Pelobacter seleniigenes DSM 18267: one gene and its partner. The protein of the gene in region 2 interacts with the protein of the main gene of each other region in a pairwise test. Links are inferred from orthologs where the notes say so. Each region holds a gene or a part of one and is shown on either strand. Other genes may lie near its edges. The genes, in order: serC and selB.

Region 1 (8,413 bases), on a different replicon or contig from region 2:
ATCCTCTGGTACTCTTCATCATACATGACCAGGGATGACTGGTGACCAAGCATGTAATACTCCTTTTGGAAGGTTAAACCCGCTTGCATTTATAACATTTAATATTCTTCATATCAAGGGCTTAATCATAGAATTTTAAAGTTAGCTCATCGTGAGCCACTCCCGAAAACGAGCACTGCGCAGGTTGACTTATGCCCCAAAATCTTCTACTTATTCATTGTGATCATATCTGCTGCAGGGCTCGCGTAATTCGCGATCAAAGCGGAGTTCGTCTGGCATTGCGAACCAGGGCAACTGTGCAGGACAATGAAAAGGGATCTTGCTTGAAAAAATCGACTTTATTACCGATTGGCCTGCGCCGCTGGAAAAATGATGGCCCACGGCTCGTGCAGCGCGAAGGCTTCGAATACGCATTATTAGAAGACTGCCAGAACGCCTACCGGTTCACCGCTGTCGCCGCCGCTGACCGAGTGGAGAGTATCTTTACCCAGTTTTCCCGTTTTCTCGGCGAAGAAGCCTTTTTCATCCTGGAATATTATCCGGATGATTCCCTCCTGTTAAGACCAAGCGGCGCCACGGAACGACCGGTTCCGGCGGTCTATTATTCTCCCTACTTGCCGACTGAGGTCATCATCAACGCGGTCTTGCCCTATCTTGAGCGCCTGGTTCATGACGGTTTTGTCGGTTTTGGCCTGGCCAACAATCGTAAAGGGCTGGAGTTCTTCTATTCCGAGGAAAAGGTCCTGACTTTTTTTACCGACAATCATCTGCGCATCAGCACCTTTTTCCAACAACTGGGCATTCCGCATCGGGAGCGGCTGATCCTGCCCCAGGACTTCGGCCATGATCATTTGTCACTGCTCAGCCTGCCCCGTGAACAGCTGCCTCCGTCATTGGCGCAATTCAGCACAGACGACCTGGATGCCGTTATTTTCTGTGAAGAACTGACTGACATCCTCAACATGTATGAAGTTGAGGAAGGGCTGTCATTTTTCCTGACCCGCAAAGAACAGGAAGAAATAGCCCAGCTGGTCCAACAGAAGCTGGCCGACCATGAATTTGCTGATGCCGAATTCGGCGGCCTGCTGCTGGATTGGAGTGACTTTGTCACCGAATGCGAACACAGCTTTGATGGCGATCTCTGGGAATACAAGCAGGGGCTGAAAATCCGGGATACCATCCAACTGGTGATTGAACTGGCCCCCCCGGCCCTGGCGGAAAAAATCAGCCAGATCGTCTACGAACCGGACCTGACCTTCAAGAACATCCTGATCGACAACCGCAAACGCCTCGATGCGCCCTGCGAAACCAGATTGAAAAACGAACGATTCTGGTACCAGGGGGTTGTCCGCAATCAGGGCTGCGATCTACGGCGTGACCTGATCCGCTACGGCTGGTTTAAGCGCTGAGCAATGACCATGATCCTGCTGATCGCCGCTGTCCCCCTTGAAACAACTCTCTTGCGACAGGAAATCTCCGCCGCCCGAACCCTGTCTTGCGGGTCGACCGAGATTATCAGCGGGCAACTGTCAGGCCACCAGATTCTGCTGGCACATGGCGGCATCGGCCAGACCAACATGGCGATGCAGTTAACCCGGCTGCTGCTCGAACATACCCCGCAGGCGGTCATGCTTTGCGGATGCGGTGGCGCCTATCCGGGCAGCGGCCTCAAGGTCGGTGACCTCGCCTTGGCGACTGCTGAAATTTTTGGCGACACCGGGGTTGAGACCAGCAGCGGCTTTATTCCATTTGAACAGCTCAACATCCCGCAGGATGCCCGTCTGACCCCACCCCTGCAACAGACGCTGCCACTCGACCCGAAGCTGCTCCAATTGGCTCAGAACTGTCTTCCCAGCACTCGTTCCGGCTCTTTTGTGACGGTCAATTGCTGCAGCGGCCAGGAACAACTGAGCCGCAACCTGCACCAACGGACCGGCGGCATCTGCGAAAACATGGAGGGAGCGGCGGCGGCCCGCGTCTGTGCCGAGTTCGGCTGCCCGCTCCTGGAAGTCCGCGGAATCTCCAACCCCACCGGAACCCACGACAAGGCACATTGGGACTTGCCACTGGGAGCGAGAATCGCCCAGGAAGCAATCCTGAACCTTTTCCACCAAACAGCAACAGGACAATGGCCATGAACCAAAAACTGACCCTGGGCTACTCCCCTTGTCCCAATGACACCTTTATTTTTTACGGGCTGATTCATCAAAAAACTCCTTGCGCCGGCATTTCATTTCAGGAACGCCTCGAAGATGTGGAGACCTTGAATCAACTCGCCTTACAAGGGCAGCTCCAACTGACCAAGATTTCCTATCATGCCCTGGGCCATCTGCGTGACAATTATGCCCTGCTGCGCAGCGGCGGCGCTTTGGGCCGAGGCTGTGGCCCGCTGGTCATTGCCGCGCAGCCGACCAGCATGGCTCAGCTGCGCGGTCAACGGATAGCCATCCCCGGCCGACTGACCACCGCCAATCTGCTCCTGCAACTCTATTCGGAAGGGTATGAAGACCTGTTGATTGTACCTTTTGACCAGATCATGACCACAGTGAAAGAAGGACGGGCCGCTGCCGGCGTGATCATTCATGAATCCCGCTTTACCTATCAACAGCACGGTTTCCACCAGGTTCTGGACCTGGGGCAATGGTGGGAAGAAGACAGCGGTCATCCGATTCCACTGGGTGGCATCCTGGCCCAACGCAGTCTGGGTGAAGAGGTGATTCGCAAAGTGGATGCCGCACTGCGCCGCAGTATTGAATATGGCTTCGCCCACCCCGAAGATCCCCGCTCCTACATCAAGCAGCATGCCCAGGAACTTGACGACACGGTGATCAGCAGTCACATCGACCTTTATGTCAATGACTTTTCCATCGATCTTGGCGAGCAGGGGATCGCGGCAGTGACTCATCTGTTTGAACGCGCCGAACAGCGCGGGATTATCCCCCCGAGTTCCTGCCCTTTGCTGGTTTCATGAATTGAGTTGATCGCGAAAGTTCTTTACCAAGACCTGCAACAAGAAAGGCGGCCATGACAGCCGCCTTTCTTTGTTAATGCATTGAAAACAGTCCCCTCGGAAAGAGGACCCTTCTTTCAGACATCCAGATGCACCGCTTTAATAAAGCGAGCGTCGACCGCTTCGGCAACCTTCTGCAGGGTTTCATCATCAACCGGCGAATCGACCGAGAACACCACCATGGCTTCCCCGGCTTTTTCCCGGCGACCAAGGTTCATGTTCCCGATATTGACATTGGCCTCACCCAGGATCGTCCCGATTTTACCGATCAGACCGGGGCGGTCCAGATAGTTGATCACCAGCATATTTTTTTCCGGTTGGAAGTCGGTCGCAAAGTTACGCATTTTTACGATTTTCGGCGTCCCTTCAAACAGGGTCCCGGCGATAGTCCGCCGCCCTTCGGGGCTTTCCAGAGCCAGAGTAATCAAACTGGAAAAGGATTCCGTCTCAGTAGAGCGGACCGACTCAACCTCGATCCCCATTTCCCGTGCCACCAGCCCGGCATTGACCATATTGACTTCCTGGTCCGAGCACCGATTCAACAGCGCCGCGAGGCCACTGACACTTAACGGCGTACAGTCGAAGCGGGCCAGTTTTCCGTTATAGGTAAAGGTCACTTTATTGGGATTCGGCGGCGCCAATTGGGAAATGAAAGTGCCGAGAATCGAAACCAGCGACATATACGGCTTCATGTGTTCCATCAGGTCCGGATCAAAGCGTGGGATATTGACAGCGCTTGCCATCGGTTTGCCGTCGACATAATTGACAATTTCCATGCTGACGTCGACTGCGACATTTTTCTGCGCTTCAAAAGTATTTGCACCAAGATGAGGCGTGACCAGCATATTGGGATGGGCAATCAGTTTGCGCAGAACTTCGCTCCGCGGCGGTTCTTCGCTCCACACATCAAAGGCGGCACCGACGCACTTGCCGCTCTCAAGCGCCGCGAGCATCGCTTCTTCGTTGATAATACCGCCTCGCGCACAGTTAACGAGGATCACTCCGTCCTGCATCCCCTCAAAATGTTCGGCGGTGATCATATTGCGGGTTTCAGCAGTCAACGGGGTATGGACAGTGATAATATCGGCGAAGCGAATGACATCTTCCAGCGAGACCAGTTTAACCCCGAAATCTTCCGCCCGTTTCTCGGAGATATATGGGTCATAAGTAATAACGTTGGCCTCAAATGCACGGCAACGTCTTGCCACCCGGCCGCCGACTTTCCCGAGGCCGATAATCCCGACCGTCTTCCCCTTCAGCTCGCGGCCGGTAAAGGGCGCACGTTGCCAGTCCCCTGCTTTGAGGCTGGCGTTGGCAACCGGGATGTTGCGGCACAAGGACAACAGCAGGGCCAGGGTATGCTCCGCTGCGGAGTTCACATTGCCATAAGGGGCATTGACAACGATAATCCCCCGGCTGCTGGCAGCATCGACGTCGACATTGTCAATACCGACACCGGCCCGGGCGACAATCTTGAGATTGTGAGCATGACTCAGCAAAGCTTCATCGACCCGGGTTCCGCTGCGGGTAATGACGGCTTCGTAACCACCGATAACCTCATGCAGTTCGGCAACCGACAGACCCAATTTTTTATCAACCTGAATCCGGGGGTCTTCCAGCAAAGGAAGCAGACCACTTTCGGATATTTCATCCGTAATCAGAACTTTCATGCTCAACCTTTCTTATTTCTTATTAAATAAATGATTCGACTGCCCCTGCGTAGCGGCAGAAATAATGCCTGCCGGGGGTCTGGATTTTATGCCCATAGAGGCGGCTTGTCAATTCGTAAGCGGCTATTTTCCTGCGGGAATCAGGGCGACATTGTCAATATACACAGTCCGGGGAGCGGAAAGTTTTCCGACAAACAACACCATCTCCGCCACCCGGGACAAATCAAGCTGCCGTGTGCGTGGAGCCCGCCTGACATCTTGGAGGGAAACATCCACCTCATTCCAGCCCGGCATGAGGGTCACGGTCCTGTTGTAGCGATCCGTGTATTGGTTATCATGGAGTTGGTCATGTATTCTCAAGTAAATCTTAAAGCTGTCTCGATAGGGACTGAAGATTTCCAGTCCCAGCCTGGCAAAACCTGACCAGTCGCGAGGAAACTCGCGGAACGCCACTCCTGAATAACGCTGCGTACCGAACCTGACCTGCAGGGACGCCTTGCCTGAGAAAGCCACACCCGTTGAAACCGTTTTGAAAGCACTCCCCCCCCACCGTGATACCTCCAAAGGAGTTTCAAACCCGGACAGCAGCGGAAACTGTTGCCGGGCAATCACATCATCCAACGCCATCTTGGCAATGGGAAAGATAATCCAACCGACAACCAGCAGGACCAAGAGCCGATAACTCCATAACCACCGCCGCACCGAGCCGGTCAAACCGGAGGGGAGAAAAGCCAGACCCAGCAACCCCCCGACCAGATCGTTACCAAGGTCCTGAATGGTTGCCTCGCGTCCGATCTGCGCCTGCAGCAGCTCAGTTACAGCCCCAAAGAGCAAACAGAGCAAAAGAACTTCCAGGCTCAATCGCAGGAAAGATCTGCGTCCTCGCCAGAGCAGATACAAATAGGACCATAGCCCGAAGCAGACCAGGTGACCCAGATCCCAACCGTAACGGAGCGAACGCAGTGTCGACTTATCCGGACCGCCAACAAAAAGAAGCATCCCGCAAATAAAGGCCAGCAGAAGCAAAAAATATAGTCGAAGTTTTTTCAACTCTGCCAACCGCCTGACTGTAAAAGAAATCGACACTCCGCCTAAACCAGCCACCTGCAAACCGACTTGTTTTCCGTGATAAATTTAGCAGAAACAGCCAGCAGGTCAATTCTACTAAAATTTTTCTTATTATTCAGCAAGTTCCAGACAGCAGCCAGTTTCAGAAAAAAAACCCACCAATAAAAGGCATAATTGATGCAGGTTTGAACATTTATTCACGATCTTGCTATTGAAAGCAGTTTGCGCTTCAGTTATTTTGAAAGAACAGCACATTTATCAGGGGGGGAGAGAGTTCATTCCAGGCCAAGCTTGAAGGAGCAGCCAAATGGAAAGTCGTATTCAGTACAGCCCGGTCAGAAACCATCAACGATTCAAAGCTATGGACCGTGCCCTGGTTCTTATCAACACCGGTCCTGAAGCGCTCCCCTTCCACATCATGGACATCAGCGAAGGAGGCCTTTCTTTTCGCTATCTTGGCCCCAAGCTGAAGCGTTCCGAAATCAAGAGAATCAGCCTCTATCACGATTATGAACTGATCGTGGACGATATCCCCATCAAATCGATCTCCGACTTTCGCCTGCGTGACAGCCTGGTGCCGGTTCGGCGCGGCAGTGTCCGCTTCGGAGAATTGAGCAGCACCACCCTGTCCCAGCTGGAACGTTTTATCCAGAACTACACGGAAGCGCCTCTTCCCGTAACCTGAAAACCAAACAGGGCTGGGTCACGTCACCTCAGCCCTGTTGGTCTCTTTTACCGATTTTTCACTCAGCGATTTTGCCGCTCAAATTCTTCCATGAACACAGCCAGCTTCTCAACTCCGGCATAAGGCATGGGGTTATAGATGGAGGCCCTGACTCCGCCTGCATTGCGATGACCTTTCAATGCATACAAACCTATGGCATCCGCTTCGGCGAGGAACTTTCGGTCAAGCTCCTCGGAGGCAAGCCGGAACGATACATTCATGATCGAACGGTGCTCCGGATGGGCTATCCCGCGATAGAAGTCACTGCCGTCAATGACCTCATACAGGCGGGCCGCCTTTTTCTGGTTAAGCGATTCTATCGCATCAATCCCGCCCTGCTCCTTAAGCCAGTCAAGAACCAGCTTGATCACGTAGATCGCAAAGGTATTGGTGGTATTGGTCAGCGAGTTATCCTTGTCACACTGCGCAAAGTTGAACAGGGTTGGAGTCTGTTTGGCTGCAAAGCCGAGCAGATCCTCACGGACAATGACCATGGCCATCCCGGACGGCCCCAGGTTTTTCTGCAAACCGGCATAAACCACCCCGAATTTGTTGAAATCGATACGCCGGGACAATAACTCGGAGGTCATATCCGCGACCAGCGGCACCGAAGTTTCCGGGAACTTATTCCAGCGCGTGCCGAAAATCGTATTGTTACTGGTAATATGCAGATAGGCGGCCGCCGGATCGATCATCTCAGGGGCTATTTCGGGAATCCGGTCGTATCCCGTTGCCGCACTGTTGGCAATGGTTTCCACCGGATAAAACAACTCAGCTTCCTCTGCGGCCAGACGTGCGAAATTGCCGGTTTCAACATAGAGGCACCGCTTTGACGGAACCCGTTCCGCAAGATTCAAGGGGATCGCCGAAAACATCATCCGTGCGCCGCCATGCATAAACAAAATGCGGTAATTGTCCGGCAGTCCGGTCAGTTCTCTGAACAGGGCCTGGGCTTCATTGATAAGAGCAATAAATTCTTTGGAACGATGGCTAATCTCAATAAGCGAAACACCCATTCCTTGGTAATCGAGCCACTCCTGTTGAATTTTTTTCATAACAGGTTCCGGCAACATGGCGGGACCCGCGCCAAAATTATAGACTTTTTCAGCCATTCCCTTGGTTCTCCTGCAATATAATTAAAATATTATTCCACCAACGCTACTTCACAACTTTCAGACGGCCTTTTCCAGCAGGCCCACCTGCGGGCGGATCAGGCTTGTTATCACCCTGACCCGCCGAGAGGCTATCGTTCCCCTGCGCATCTCCGATCCGGGGCAAAGTCCCGTTTTGCATCATCTGCTCCACTGAATTGGCAATGACCAGACACTGTTGCATGCACACCCGATAGGCGGGGCACATGGTACAATCGGCCAGGCCGGCAGCGGCCTTCAGACTATGAATCAGCAGCTTGACACTTTCTTCCTGCGACAACGGGACAAAATACATAAGCTCCTCTTCGTGGCTATTCCGACAGCGGGCGGCAATATTCCTAATCCGCCATGGTCCGCTCGGCAACCTTAACAAATTCACGCAATTTTTTCATCATCGCGTGGAAATCTGCCGGTCGCAACGACTGGGGACCGTCACTCGCAGCTTTTTCCGGGCAGGGGTGCACTTCAACCAGCAAGCCGTCGGCTCCTGCCGCAGCAGCCGCATAAGACATAGGTGCAATAAGGGATGCGTGCCCGGTAGCATGAGAAGGGTCGATCATCACCGGCAGATGCGTCTGTTGTTTTAACACCGGCACAGCAGAAATATCCAGCGTATTACGTGTTGCTGTTTCAAAAGTACGGATTCCGCGTTCACACAGAATCACCCGTCGATTTCCCTCGGACAAAACGTATTCGGCACTCATCAGGAACTCCTGAATCGTGGTCGCCATTCCCCGTTTGAGCAGAATCGGCTTGTCCAACTGCCCGAGCAGCTTCAGCAAAGCGAAGT
Region 2 (11,821 bases):
TCCCTGGCTCATTGATAAGAAAGCTCGGCCGGGCGGGATCCTCTTCCAGTTTCTGCCGCAACTGCGCCATATAAACGCGCAGATATTGCACCTGATTCGCCTGGCGCGGCCCCCAGACGTCCCGGAGCAACTGGGTGTGGGTGATCACCTTGTCGGCATGCCGGATCAGTGTACTCAGCAGGCGGTATTCGATGGGCGTCAGGTGCACATCCTGATCATTCAGAAAGACCTGCCGTTTGCTGAAGTCGACCCTGAGCTGGCCGCTGCTGAAGATCGGTTCTTCCCTGCCCGATTGCTCGCGGACGACGTGGCGCAGGGAGACCCGGATTCGCGCCAGCAATTCATCGGCCCCAAATGGTTTGGTCAGATAGTCGTCGGCCCCGGAATCCAACGCCCGGACCTTGTCCCGCTCCTGTTCCCGGGCCGAAATAACGATGATCGGGGTTGCCGTCCACTCACGTAATTTTTCCGTCACTTCCAGGCCGTCCATATCCGGCAGCCCGAGGTCGAGGAGAATAACCGCCGGCTGGCGGCTAGCGGCCAGACTCAGCCCGTCATTGCCGGTCTCCGCCTCAACCAGGCGGTAGCCCTGGCTGTGCAGGGAGACCCGCAGGAAACGCCGCATTTGCGGTTCATCTTCAATTAACAGAATCAGGGGGCCATCTTCAGTCATCGGGATTGCTCCATGTTTTGTTCAGGATCCGTTTCCTCTTCAATCACCGGTGAAGCCTGATCGACTGGCAGGGTAAAGGTAAAGGCACAGCCGCCCGCGGGCAGGTTGTCCACCCAGATCCGCCCGCCGTGTGCGGCAATGATCCCCTGGCAGATGGCCAGGCCCAACCCGGTGCCGCCGCCGACATGTTTGCCGCGGACAAATTTTTCAAAAATGAGCTGGGTCTGCCCCGGCGCAATGCCCGGCCCTTGATCCGCGACCGTGACCAGGATGTCCTCGCCGGACAGCCTGGCCGAAAGGCTGACCGGGCTCTCCATGGGGGAATATTTAAAGGCATTTTCCAGCAGATTACGCAGGACTTGTTCGATGAGCAGGTCATCACAGAAGATCAGCGGCAGATCCGTAGCCAGGCTGATCTCCAGTGGATGGTCGCGAAACTGTTCCGTGATGCGGTTGCAGACCGCGCCGACCAATTCTTCCAGGGATTGCCACTCTCGATTAACAGTGATGGCACCGGACTCAAGACGGGTCATGTCGAGGACGTTGCGAATGATGCGGTTCAGATGCGCGGATTCTTCAACGATGGTCTGCAATAGCTCCCGGCGACTGTCCCCGTCCAGCAGCTGATCGCTTTGCAGCAGGGTGGTGCCGGCCCCGGTAATCGCGGCCAGCGGGGTACGCAGATCATGGGAAATGGAACTGAGCATGGTGTTGCGCAAAGCCTCGGTTTCGACCTTCAACCGGGCCAGTTGGGCTTCTTCGGCCAGAAAGGCCCGTTCCAAAGCCATGGCCGTCTGATTGACGAAACTTTCCAGGGCATGGATCTGTTCGATACTGAACGGTTCACCGGCACAGGCAGGAAACAGCCCGACCACACCAATGGTTTTGGCCGCGGCGATCAACGGCAGGAACAGCCCTCTCCCCTCCGCAAAGGTCTCGGCCCCCAGCCCGGCCCGCTGCCGGTTGTTGAAGGCCCACTGCGCCGCGCTCTGTTCGGCTGCGGTCAGGCTCTGCCCCGGCAGGTCGCGCAAAGTCGTCGCCAGTTCCCCGCGCTGATCCGGCAACAGGATGAACGCCTGGCAGGCAAACACCTCTTGCAGATGGCGGATGGCGATAGCACTGAGCCGTTCGCCGCCCTGGGCATGGGCCAGTTCCCTGCTCAAATGATAGAGGGCTGCGGTGCGCTTTTCCCGTTGCCGGGCGCTTTCCGCCTGCTCACGCACCCGCCAGGTCAAACCGCTGATCACCAGCGCGATCACGAACATGACCGCAAAAGTCACGACATAGCGCACATCCTCGACAGTAAAGGTATAAAGCGGCGGGATAAACAGAAAGTTGAAGGCCGCCACGCTGAGTAGGGTGGCCAACAGGGTCGGACCCCGCCCCAGACGGCTGGCGGTCAACGCAATGCCAAGCAGGTAGACCATGGCCAGGTCGACCAGGGTAAAATGATGGTGCATCAGCGCCGCAACCAGGCTGAACAGAACCACACTGCTCAGGCTCAGCAACCAGTTGCGCAGCGGTGGCGACTGTTTCCCGCCGGAGCGCAGCTGGCCGGTCGCAGCAGTCGGCGGTTCTTCCCCGGAGATCACATAAACATCGATATCGCCACTACCGCGCACCACCTCGTCAAGGACCGAGCCGAAGAGCTTGTCCTTCCAGCGCGGATGGGTCGGCTTGCCGATGAGGATTCGGGTGATATGGTGGGAACGGGCATAGCCCAGCACTTCCTGGCTGACGCTGGATCCGGTCAGGGTCACGGTTTCCGCGCCGAGGTTCTCGGCCAGATGCATGTGTTCGGTCAGTTGCAGCAGATCCTGGCGGGACGGACGAACCTTGACCGGTGCTTCAACCGTGACCGCCAGCCATTCCGCCTGCAGCTCGGCCGCCATATTCCGCGCCGTTTCCAGCAGGCTCACTGAACGCGGGTTAGCGCCGATGCAGACCATGATCCGTTCCTGCCCTGAAGCCTTGGCTCCAGCGGGATCAAGCGGTGTGTTGTGTGGCCTGCTGGCGGGGGTCGAATTCAAACATCTGCTCCTGTTATTGAACGGCTTTGGTCAAGCCCGCCCTGCGGCAAGCTGCTCTCCGGTCGGCATTTGGCTACCGACCCACCATTCAAACACTAGCAGAAATTCAATAAATGAAGCATCAAAACTCAGCGGCAAGGCATAAGGATTTCATAAAGATGGCAGGACAGAAGCCGCCCAGGCCGAAGGTCCAAAGGCTGGGCGGCGGGGAAGAATCGATCAGCAATAAAGGCACATCCGGCCACATCTGGCCCTGGCGCTTAAAAGAACCGCAGCAGTTGACGCAGTTCCTCGGCCAGTTTTGCTTTTGTTCCATGCAATTGCCGCAAGCCCCGAAACAGTTTCGGCAACGCCCGCCAACCGAACACGAACACGGTCAGCATGGCCAGCACAGCAATTTCCCAGGGACCGAATCCAAACATATCAAGGCTCCAACAGCAACCTGCCGGCCGGACCGGCAACCACGTCCCCGATCAGGAAAGCAGGCACTGCGCAGGCAGCTAACGCATCCAGAAGTTCCTCTACCTTGTCTTCCGCAACCGCCAGCAACAGCCCGCCGGAGGTTTGCGGATCGCTGAGGATATCGATATCGATGGGATCGCAGTGCTCCCGCCCGATAAAGCGGGAGGAATAGAAATCCCGATTGCGATGGGCACCGACCGGGACCAGCCCCATTTCGGCCATCTCCCGGGCATGAGGATACAAAGGCAACGCCGCCAGGTTCAGTTTCATTCCGACCCCGCTGGCGTCCGCCATCTCCGAAGCATGGCCGGCCAAGCCGAAGCCGGTAATATCGGTACAGGCCGACACCCCGACCGCCATCATCACTTCGGCTGCGGTCCGGTTCAGGGTCAGCATCCCCTCGATGGCCTCGGCAATGTCGGTTTCGCTCAGCATGTCCCCCTTCAGGGCGGTGGTCAGCAGCCCGGTCCCGAGGGGCTTGGTCAGAACCAGCCGATTCCCCGGCCGACAGCCCTGGGTGGTCACCATTTGCCGCGGATCGACCATGCCGGTGACGCTGAGGCCATACTTGGGTTCTTCATCCTCGATGGAATGCCCCCCGGCTATAATCGCCCCGGCCGCATGCACCCGTTCGGCCCCGCCCTGAAGGATCTGCGCCAGAATCTCCGGCTCAAGACAATTGATGGGGAACGAAACCAGGTTGAGGGCCAACAGCGGCTGGCCGCCGACCGCATAGATATCGGACAGGGAGTTGGCTGCGGCAATCTGGCCGTAGCGGTACGGATCATCCACCACCGGGGTGAAGAAGTCGACCGATTGCACCAGTGCCTGGCTATCGCTGAGACGATAGATGGCCGCATCGGCAAAAGGAATTTCCTGGGACAACAGGTTAGGGTTATGACTTATCGGCAGCTGGCTCAGCACCTGAGCCAGGGTCTCGGGACCTATTTTGGCCGCTCAACCGGAACTGCGTGATAATGACGTCAGTCGAATACTCAAGGGCATGTCCTTTGTTAAGGTGAATCAAGGCCGTCCCCATCAGTGCAGGCGGCAGGGGCGTTCAATCAATGTCAGGCAGCTGCCAGGCGACCCGCTGTTCGCCGGTGCGCCGGGTGTACTTGCAGCTGTCGAAAAATTCCAGCAGCGCCTGAGTCAGCTTACGGTTGCTGCCCAGCTTATCGCGGAATTCGGCCAGGGTAAAGGCCTCCTGCTGCTGCAGCAAGTCAACCAGCTGCCGCTGGGCCTGGCGATAATAATCGCTGTGCAGCGAGCTTTCCTGGTTCAGCCGCACCAGCGAGCCTTCAAGGGCAAGATAGGACAGATAACTCTCGCTGTCATCAATATCCAGACCCAGCTGCAGGAAAATTTCCTTGTTGTTCTTGACCTGGAAACCGTCCCGTTGCAACAGATCGACCAGCTGCGCAAGCCGCTGCCGCTCAACCTCGGTTGGTTGCGGACTCCAGTCGGGAGTCGCCACCAGGTCGCCATGCTGGACAACGGTTCCCTCCTCCAACTCCTGCTGCAGCAGGGCTTCAAACCCCTTGGCGGCAAGTTTTTCCGCAAGCCGGGTTTGCAAAGTGGCGCGGGGCATGCCATGGCGCAAATGGTTGCGTTCCTGATAATCACGGACGATCTGCGGTAACTGCTGCCGCCAGCTGCGCACCCGCTCGGAGGTCACCCACTGCTCGGCCAGCTGCACCACCTCGCCAGCCTGGCGTAAGCGCTCCAGCCCGGCCAGCAGTTGCTCCCGGCCGGTACCGGTCTGTTGCTCCAGCTCCTTGATTCGCGCCAGCTGCAGCTCATCAAGCTTCTGCAGCCAGAAACCGAGATCCCCGGAGGAGAGTTCGCGCAGACGCTCGATCACCTCGGGACGAAAACGTTTATGTTTGGGCGGCTCGCTGTCGATCACCACCCCGCCGCCGATGGTCAGCATCGGCGAATAGGAGCGAATAATAAACCGATCGCCGCGATGGGCCAGCACCGGGTGATCCAGGGTCAGTTGAACAAACGCCTCGTCCCCCGGCTCCAGCTGTTCCCGATCGAGAAGCACAACCTGGGCCACGCTGCGCCCTGTCCCCAGGTGAAAGTGCAACGGATCGCGGAACTTCAGCGCCCGGGGCGCGCCCGGCAACAGTTGCAGCCTGACATCAATGCGCTGGCTGGCCCGGAACAGCCCCTGGGTGCCGATCACCGAGCCGCGCGGGACCTGCTCGCGAGTCACCCCGACCAGATTCAGCGCCACCCGCTGCCCGGCAAAAACCTGCCCGGCCGAAGCGTCATGGACCTGGGCCTCGCGGACCCGTGCGGTCACTCCGGCAGGGAGAATTTCAAAACTATCCCCGGTCTTGATGGTGCCGCTGTTCAGGGTGCCGGTGACCACCGTCCCAAAACCGCTGATGCTGAAACAGCGATCAACCGGCAGCCGCACCGCGCCACCGGCATCGCGCGGCGGCACCTTGCGCAGCTGCAGCCGAATAACGTCCAGCAACTCCTCCAGGCCGACTCCGGTCAGGGCCGAAACCCGACAACAGGGCGCATCGGCCAGAAAAGTTCCGGCGACCTGTTCACGAATCTCTTCTTCAACGATATCCAGCCAATCCGGTTCCACCAGGTCAACTTTGGAGATCACCAGGATGCCGTTTTTGACCTGCAGCAACTCCATGATCTCCAGGTGTTCGCGGGTCTGCGGCATGACCCCTTCATTGGCATCCACCACCAGCAACACCAGGTCGATCCCGGCCACGCCGCTGAGCATCTGCGGGATGAACTTCTCATGCCCCGGCACATCGACCACCCCGGCCACCTCGCCGTTGCCCAGATCGAGCTTGGCAAAGCCCAGCTCAATGGAAATGCCGCGGGCCTGTTCCTCCCTGAGCCGGTCGGTTTCGATCCCGGTCAACGCCCTGATCAGGGCGGTCTTGCCATGATCGACGTGTCCGGCAGTGCCGATGATATAATGTCCCTGTTCTGCCACCACTCAACTCTCTTGCAAAGCCGCAATCAGGATCTGGGCCAACCGTTCATCTTCACGTTCAAAAACCGCCCGCAAATTCACCAGCAGTTTTTCATTCTGCACCCGGGCCGCCACCGCCGGATGAAAATCACGCAACCGGCTGGCCAGTTCGGTCACAGTGATGCGCAACGGGTTGATTTCGACGGCCCAGTCGGCCAGCTCGGTGACCGGCATGGCCCCGCCGCCAACCCTGGCAATATCTTCGATCAAGTTCACGTCCGCTGCCAGCTCAGCGGCTTCAAGCCGTTCCAGCAAATGCCGGCAACGCAACTGCTGATGGGCCGGGTCGGCGCTGAACATACGCAGGATCGGCACCTCCTGCAACGCCTGCTCCGGCTGCAGATACAGCCGCAGAGTCGCTTCCAGGGCAGCCAGGGTCAGTTTATCGATACGCAACGCCCGGGCCAGCGGATGACGGCGCATTTTTTCAATCAACTCTTCGCGGCCGACAATCAGTCCGGCCTGGGGACCGCCGAGCAGCTTATCGCCGCTGAAGGTGACCACATCAACCCCGGCCTTGACCACTTCGGCCACCGTCGGTTCAGGGTCCAGACCGAAGCGGCTGAGGTCGAGGAGCAGGCCGCTACCAAGATCCTCCATCAACACCAGGTCATGCTCCCGGGCCAACGGCGCCAGCTCCCGGGCTGGAACCTCTTTGGTAAAGCCGACAATCCGATAATTGCTGGTATGAACCTTGAGCAAGATCGCGGTATTGTCGTTGATTGCGTTCTGGTAATCCTGCAGATGGGTCCGATTCGACGTGCCGACCTCACGCAGTTGCAGGCCACCGGCTTCCATGACATCCGGAATCCGGAAAGAGCCGCCGATCTCCACCAGTTCCCCGCGTGAGACCACAGCTTCCCGCCCCTGCCCCAGTGCGGTCAGCGCCAGCAGCACAGCCCCGGAGTTGTTGTTGACCACCAAGGCGGCTTCGGCCCCACTCAGCCGGGTCAGCAGCTTTTCGACATGACTGTAACGATAGCCTCTGTGGCCTGAGCCCAGATCAAATTCAAGGTTGGAATACCCCTCGGCAACAGTTCTCATGGCGGCCAGGGCCGGTTCGGCCAACGGTGCCCGCCCCAGGTTGGTGTGCAGCAGAGTGCCGGTGGCATTGATGACTTTCCGTAAGGACGGTTCAAGCAGATCGCGACAGGAACGGGCTGCGGCCAGAGCCACATTGGCCGGTTCCAGATCATTGGCAGAGAGGCTTGCCTCGGCAAGGATCTCCTGCCGTAATCGGCCAATCTGCTCCTGCACCGCTGCGGATAAAGCCTCCTGGGGTAACCGCAAGGCCAGTTTTTGCAATGGCTCTTCGCGCAGCACCCGATCGACAGCCGGTATATTCCGCAGCAGTTTCTGTAACCCGGTCATATCCCGCCTCGCTAAAAAAATTGAAGGGTTCCGTCATTTTTCGCGCTGAAGTCTACCATGGCACAGTAAAAATGGCTATTCTTTCAAGCGGATACCCGATCTGCGGGAAATGCATTTTTCCTGTTGACACTGCAACCGCGGGTTTGCTATAAATCGCCCACCTTGTAAGGGGCTGTAGCTCAGTTGGGAGAGCGCTTGAATGGCATTCAAGAGGTCCGCGGTTCGATCCCGCGTAGCTCCACCATAAAAAATTAAGCACTTAGCGATCATTCGTTAAGTGCTTTTTTGATATCTAACACTCTGGGTGCCAAGATAGGTGCCAAGATTTTATTTTGTACTTAGAAAAACACCCCTCCATGCTGCTTCGAAAATTCCCTTACCTGTTACATCAGAATCTCATTTTTTTTAAACTTGACGAGGCCAATATATCCAAGACGCTTTCTATCAAAATCCTCCCCTCAATTTGGTATGGATTCCGAAGCATTTCAAGGCTCGGCATCTATTGAACATATGGAAAACCGGAAACAGTAAAATAACTGAACCGTAGTCAGTTATTGCGCGCTTGCCCGCCCGCAATGGGCGCAACTACAAGAAGGACCCGCGAATTTCTGAGAATCAAAAATATAAGCCACCAAGGCCAGCGCTTTGATCGGGCAACCTTGTCGCGGATAACTGAACGGCAATCTTTAAGGCTTTTCTACACCCTCAACGTTTCAAATCAGCTGACCGAAAAGCGCGCAGCGGTTTTGGGATCAGCTGGATTTGATTGTTATGCACCGTATCCAAAAATCTCAACCTATCCGACATATTACGGTACTGATATTGTAGATACTGGCGAGTATTCGACAGATTCAAGCACTCGGCCTGTTGCTTTGAGCACGGGCTCACCGATATCAAAATCCATTTTTTTCTTGATATCTATCCATTCTTGATCTGCGAGGAAAACCTTCCATTGGCGCTCCATCGTTTCCATATCCGGCCAATTTAAAATATAGATAAATTCCAACTTGGATGCAGTGACAGATTCCCAAAGAGCAACGATGTTGAATCCGTACTTTTTCATAATACGCATGGCATGATTTTGAAACCTTTCGTGGAAGGCCACACGCTTCTCTGGATTCACTTCGTAAATTCTCAACTGATACATATTCATTTTCCTTAAAGCGCATAACGTCGCAGTCAGCGGCTTGTCCGCTGCAATGCTTTGTTATGATTAATCCTCAACAGCAATTATTGCTTCGATTTCAATTTTTAAGTCATCAGAAAAAAGACCAGCGACATGAATCAAAGAACTGGCAGGAAGGTTTTGTCCGTAAATATCAAACAAAGTACACCGTAGCTCCTCCATCCGTCCTAATTCGGTAACAAAGGCTGTTATTTTTATAATATTCTCTAAACTGCTTCCCTCAGCCTTTGCTGCTTCTTCTATTTGCCTAAATATTTCTTTTGCTTGTATTTCGATATTATCAGTCTGAGCATTTGTGCCAAATGCAGTGAATCCAGACAAATATAAGGTATTCCCATGCCTAACTGCATGAACATAGGGCCCAACAGGTTCATCCAAGGTGGGATAATTTTTTCTTTGCAGTTTCATCTATTTCCTCCAATTTTTAAAAAGCATAACGCTTGAGTTCACTGGTTGACAGCGCGTCAGTGCTGGCAATCCTTGTGCAGCGATTTGTTCGACGATTGCTTCATTTGAATTCTTTCCCGTAATCCAAAGCAAGTTGCATGATCTGGTCAAAAATACCAGACTCTTTCATTTCGGAAACTGGCAAAAAAACTTGTGGTATGCCAGACGCATTAAGTATCAGCCAATCTGTTCTAACCTGCCACGTGGCGAGCAGAGACCAGTTTGCACTGGCATCTAATGTTTTTCCACGAACCCAGAGGAGATCTTCACTTACACCATATGTCAGAGGCTGATGAAGGTACTTGTGGCCATGGTAGTTGTGGTGGAGCCCTTTGCTTATGATACTCGGTGAAACCAATGCAATAAGGCAAAGCCCAAGCACTAGAATACCGAGAATCATTGTGTAGGACCAAAACAGCATGATTATGCCAATAGAAATAGTGAAAGAGATCCGAATCCAGCGAACAGGTTTAGTTACCCAAATTCCGCGATAAGTTTTCTCATCAAATTTTACTGTATGTTCAAAGAGAGTCACAGACATATAAAGATTTCCGTCGAACGAGCCTGTAGGAAAAACTAAGCACCAACACCCTACAGCTCAGATCCTGAATGTTGTTATAGCCGGTTACCGGCCGATGGGCTTTTCAGCCACAAGCCTGGTTCCCTCAGAAGAAATGGTCTTGTAGCGTTTTTTATACTCCATCTTTCTGATTTATCTCTGATTTCATGGACTTTTTCTACGCGATTGCTCCAAATCGGTGAATCTTGGTCAGATTGTGTCGCATGGTCATTAGCTGCCACTGGCTGTTGACCTTCTTCTTGCCTCGCAAGGGAAGCTGTTTTGAAATAGGGGCAGTGTCCCTACTTTTCTGCCTGTCCTCGTCGTCGAAAAAGACAATAGAGCGGTTATTGCCACGCTGGGTAACATGGTGAGGGTATCCGGGAGCAACTATGCGAGCGATTCTTGGCATGAGGGGAGTGTAGCGGCATTGCAGTCTTAAGACAACGGTTAAATAGGGGCAGTGTCCCTAGTTTTAAGTAGATATATTGGAGCAATTATGGCTATTGAAAGCAGAACGACTTTTAGCGATGAAAATTCTTTTATGTAGTCAGGCTTTATGGCAAGTACCAAAATAAAACCAGATATCAAAGTTGAAAATAAAGTAAGAATGACACTGAATTTCTTACTTCTTTTTAAGGAAAAGAATTCTTTGAATAATTCTTCTGGAAGTTTCATGGTCATTTATTCTCTTCAAGAAGTTAACGATAGTGATAACCGGCTGCGACAGGTCGTGACAAATCGGCAGAGACCTTTCCGAGGATCACCCCTGTATCACCAGTCCGGTTATATTTGTGCTGGTTATATGCAAGTCTCGGTTCTGGGCTGCCATGGCGCCCTCAAAAATCGCGAAACTAAGCTCTTCGCCCGCAATAGCAACGACCAACTCCGATGTGCCCGGCTCAATTGCACCACCATGAGGAGCAATCACAGCCACAGCTGAGTCCTCTCGCATCGCCACTTGAACGTGAAAATCGCGTCCTTCAGTTTGCTCAGCTTGAAGCGCTTCAAAATTTGAGTATTTATCCATCAATTCGCTGTAACGGTAGAAATCAGCGGCGGCGTAGTGACCATGAGCCAAGTAGGCATTTTTCGTGGACCACTGCCGTCTCCCCGTCCGCTGGATTCATGGGTTCGGCGGTAGTTTACGCATACGGATTCACACCGTCGTACTCTTTGATGTGCTTGGCGATCTCCCCTGCATACCAGGAACCCTCACTTTCAAGTGCGACTAGTGCGGGTAGGGATCCCGTTCCCTCGTTCATCGCGAGTATCAGTGCTGCGTACTCCCGGAGCTGCATAGCAAATTGCACCGATCCAACAATCTGCCGCAACATAGGCACAGCTCCAGGTAATGACGAAATAATTGCTTCAACAGACTGTCCAAGTGTGCCACGGCCTATCTGTTCCTCAGGGTCGATAAAGGAAAGAAGCTTGATCACATGGTTGACCGTGAATTGAGAAAACATCCCTCGGACGTGTTCCCGTGTTGCAGGCGCTATGGGCTCGCCACCCCCCCAAATGTCACCATGCCATGGAATATGGGCTAGCCAGTAAATTAGCACTGGTGGAATCTGTGAGATTGGTCGCTCGGAAAATGTACGAACAAGCTCGTCCCACCCTGAGAGATTGTTTGGATAGCGCCGGAACAGGACTAAAAGGCCAAGGTAAATTTCATCAGCTTTGTCTGAACGCGCCAGCCGAAGTGCCTCCTCCAGATCGAGAACGGGCGTTTGGCCAAGAACGGCCTGCATGAAGAGAGCCGTGAATGTCGCCTGGTCAAAACGATTGGCCTCTGTCGCAGCAAAGCGTACGGTGGAAGCGCAAGGGTTTTCCTTTAGGTAGTGCTTTAGATTTACCCAATGCCCACGGCCCAGCAAAGGGACGTAGACAAGGCCAAAGACAGGCAGAGGATGTTGGGACCAGTACTCACGATGGCTTCCGATGGGAAACGCGCATTCACCTGACTCCGGCGTGTAGTACGAGGCACCCGACTTAATCTGAACGGCGATCTGCTTATTTAGAGGCCGCTCGTTCTCGACGAACTCGATGAGAGCGTCGATACCAATATCGTTCTCTT

Evidence for each region.
Region 1: the proteins of selB (region 2) and serC interact in binary tests that used the Escherichia coli proteins (3 or more experiments, as listed by UniProt). The link is inferred for Pelobacter seleniigenes DSM 18267 from one-to-one orthologs.

What each region holds. Positions count from the first base shown.
Region 1 is NZ_JOMG01000002.1:775,738-784,150, forward strand. What follows is about bases 5,541-8,413. They hold serC (3-phosphoserine/phosphohydroxythreonine transaminase), read right to left. Parts: upstream 7,585-8,413; coding sequence 6,496-7,584; downstream 5,541-6,495. Other genes in these bases: N909_RS0106240 (VanZ family protein), read right to left, coding at 5,541-5,730; N909_RS0106245 (PilZ domain-containing protein), read left to right, coding at 6,056-6,433; N909_RS0106255 (hypothetical protein), read right to left, coding at 7,631-7,918; aroF (3-deoxy-7-phosphoheptulonate synthase), read right to left, coding at 7,962-8,413. In the rest of the region: N909_RS0106215 (roadblock/LC7 domain-containing protein), read right to left, coding at 1-53; N909_RS0106220 (hypothetical protein), read left to right, coding at 324-1,409; mqnB (futalosine hydrolase), read left to right, coding at 1,413-2,138; N909_RS0106230 (menaquinone biosynthesis family protein), read left to right, coding at 2,135-2,971; serA (phosphoglycerate dehydrogenase), read right to left, coding at 3,088-4,680; more of N909_RS0106240, read right to left, coding at 4,804-5,540. UniProt on the Escherichia coli protein: Catalyzes the reversible conversion of 3-phosphohydroxypyruvate to phosphoserine and of 3-hydroxy-2-oxo-4-phosphonooxybutanoate to phosphohydroxythreonine. Is involved in both pyridoxine and serine biosynthesis.
Region 2 is NZ_JOMG01000001.1:132,311-144,131, forward strand. The notes cover bases 3,685-6,683. They hold selB (selenocysteine-specific translation elongation factor), read right to left. Parts: upstream 6,143-6,683; coding sequence 4,226-6,142; downstream 3,685-4,225. Other genes in these bases: selA (L-seryl-tRNA(Sec) selenium transferase), read right to left, coding at 6,143-6,683. Also shown: N909_RS0100610 (response regulator), read right to left, coding at 1-673; N909_RS0100615 (DUF4118 domain-containing protein), read right to left, coding at 670-2,703; N909_RS25490 (twin-arginine translocase TatA/TatE family subunit), read right to left, coding at 2,964-3,125; more of selA, read right to left, coding at 6,684-7,549; N909_RS0100645 (NIPSNAP family protein), read right to left, coding at 8,358-8,696; N909_RS0100650 (RidA family protein), read right to left, coding at 8,763-9,143; N909_RS0100655 (hypothetical protein), read right to left, coding at 9,244-9,723; N909_RS0100660 (hypothetical protein), read right to left, coding at 10,192-10,425; N909_RS0100665 (poly-gamma-glutamate hydrolase family protein), read right to left, coding at 10,505-10,822; N909_RS0100670 (DUF4365 domain-containing protein), read right to left, coding at 10,887-11,821. UniProt on the Escherichia coli protein: Translation factor necessary for the incorporation of selenocysteine into proteins. It probably replaces EF-Tu for the insertion of selenocysteine directed by the UGA codon. SelB binds GTP and GDP.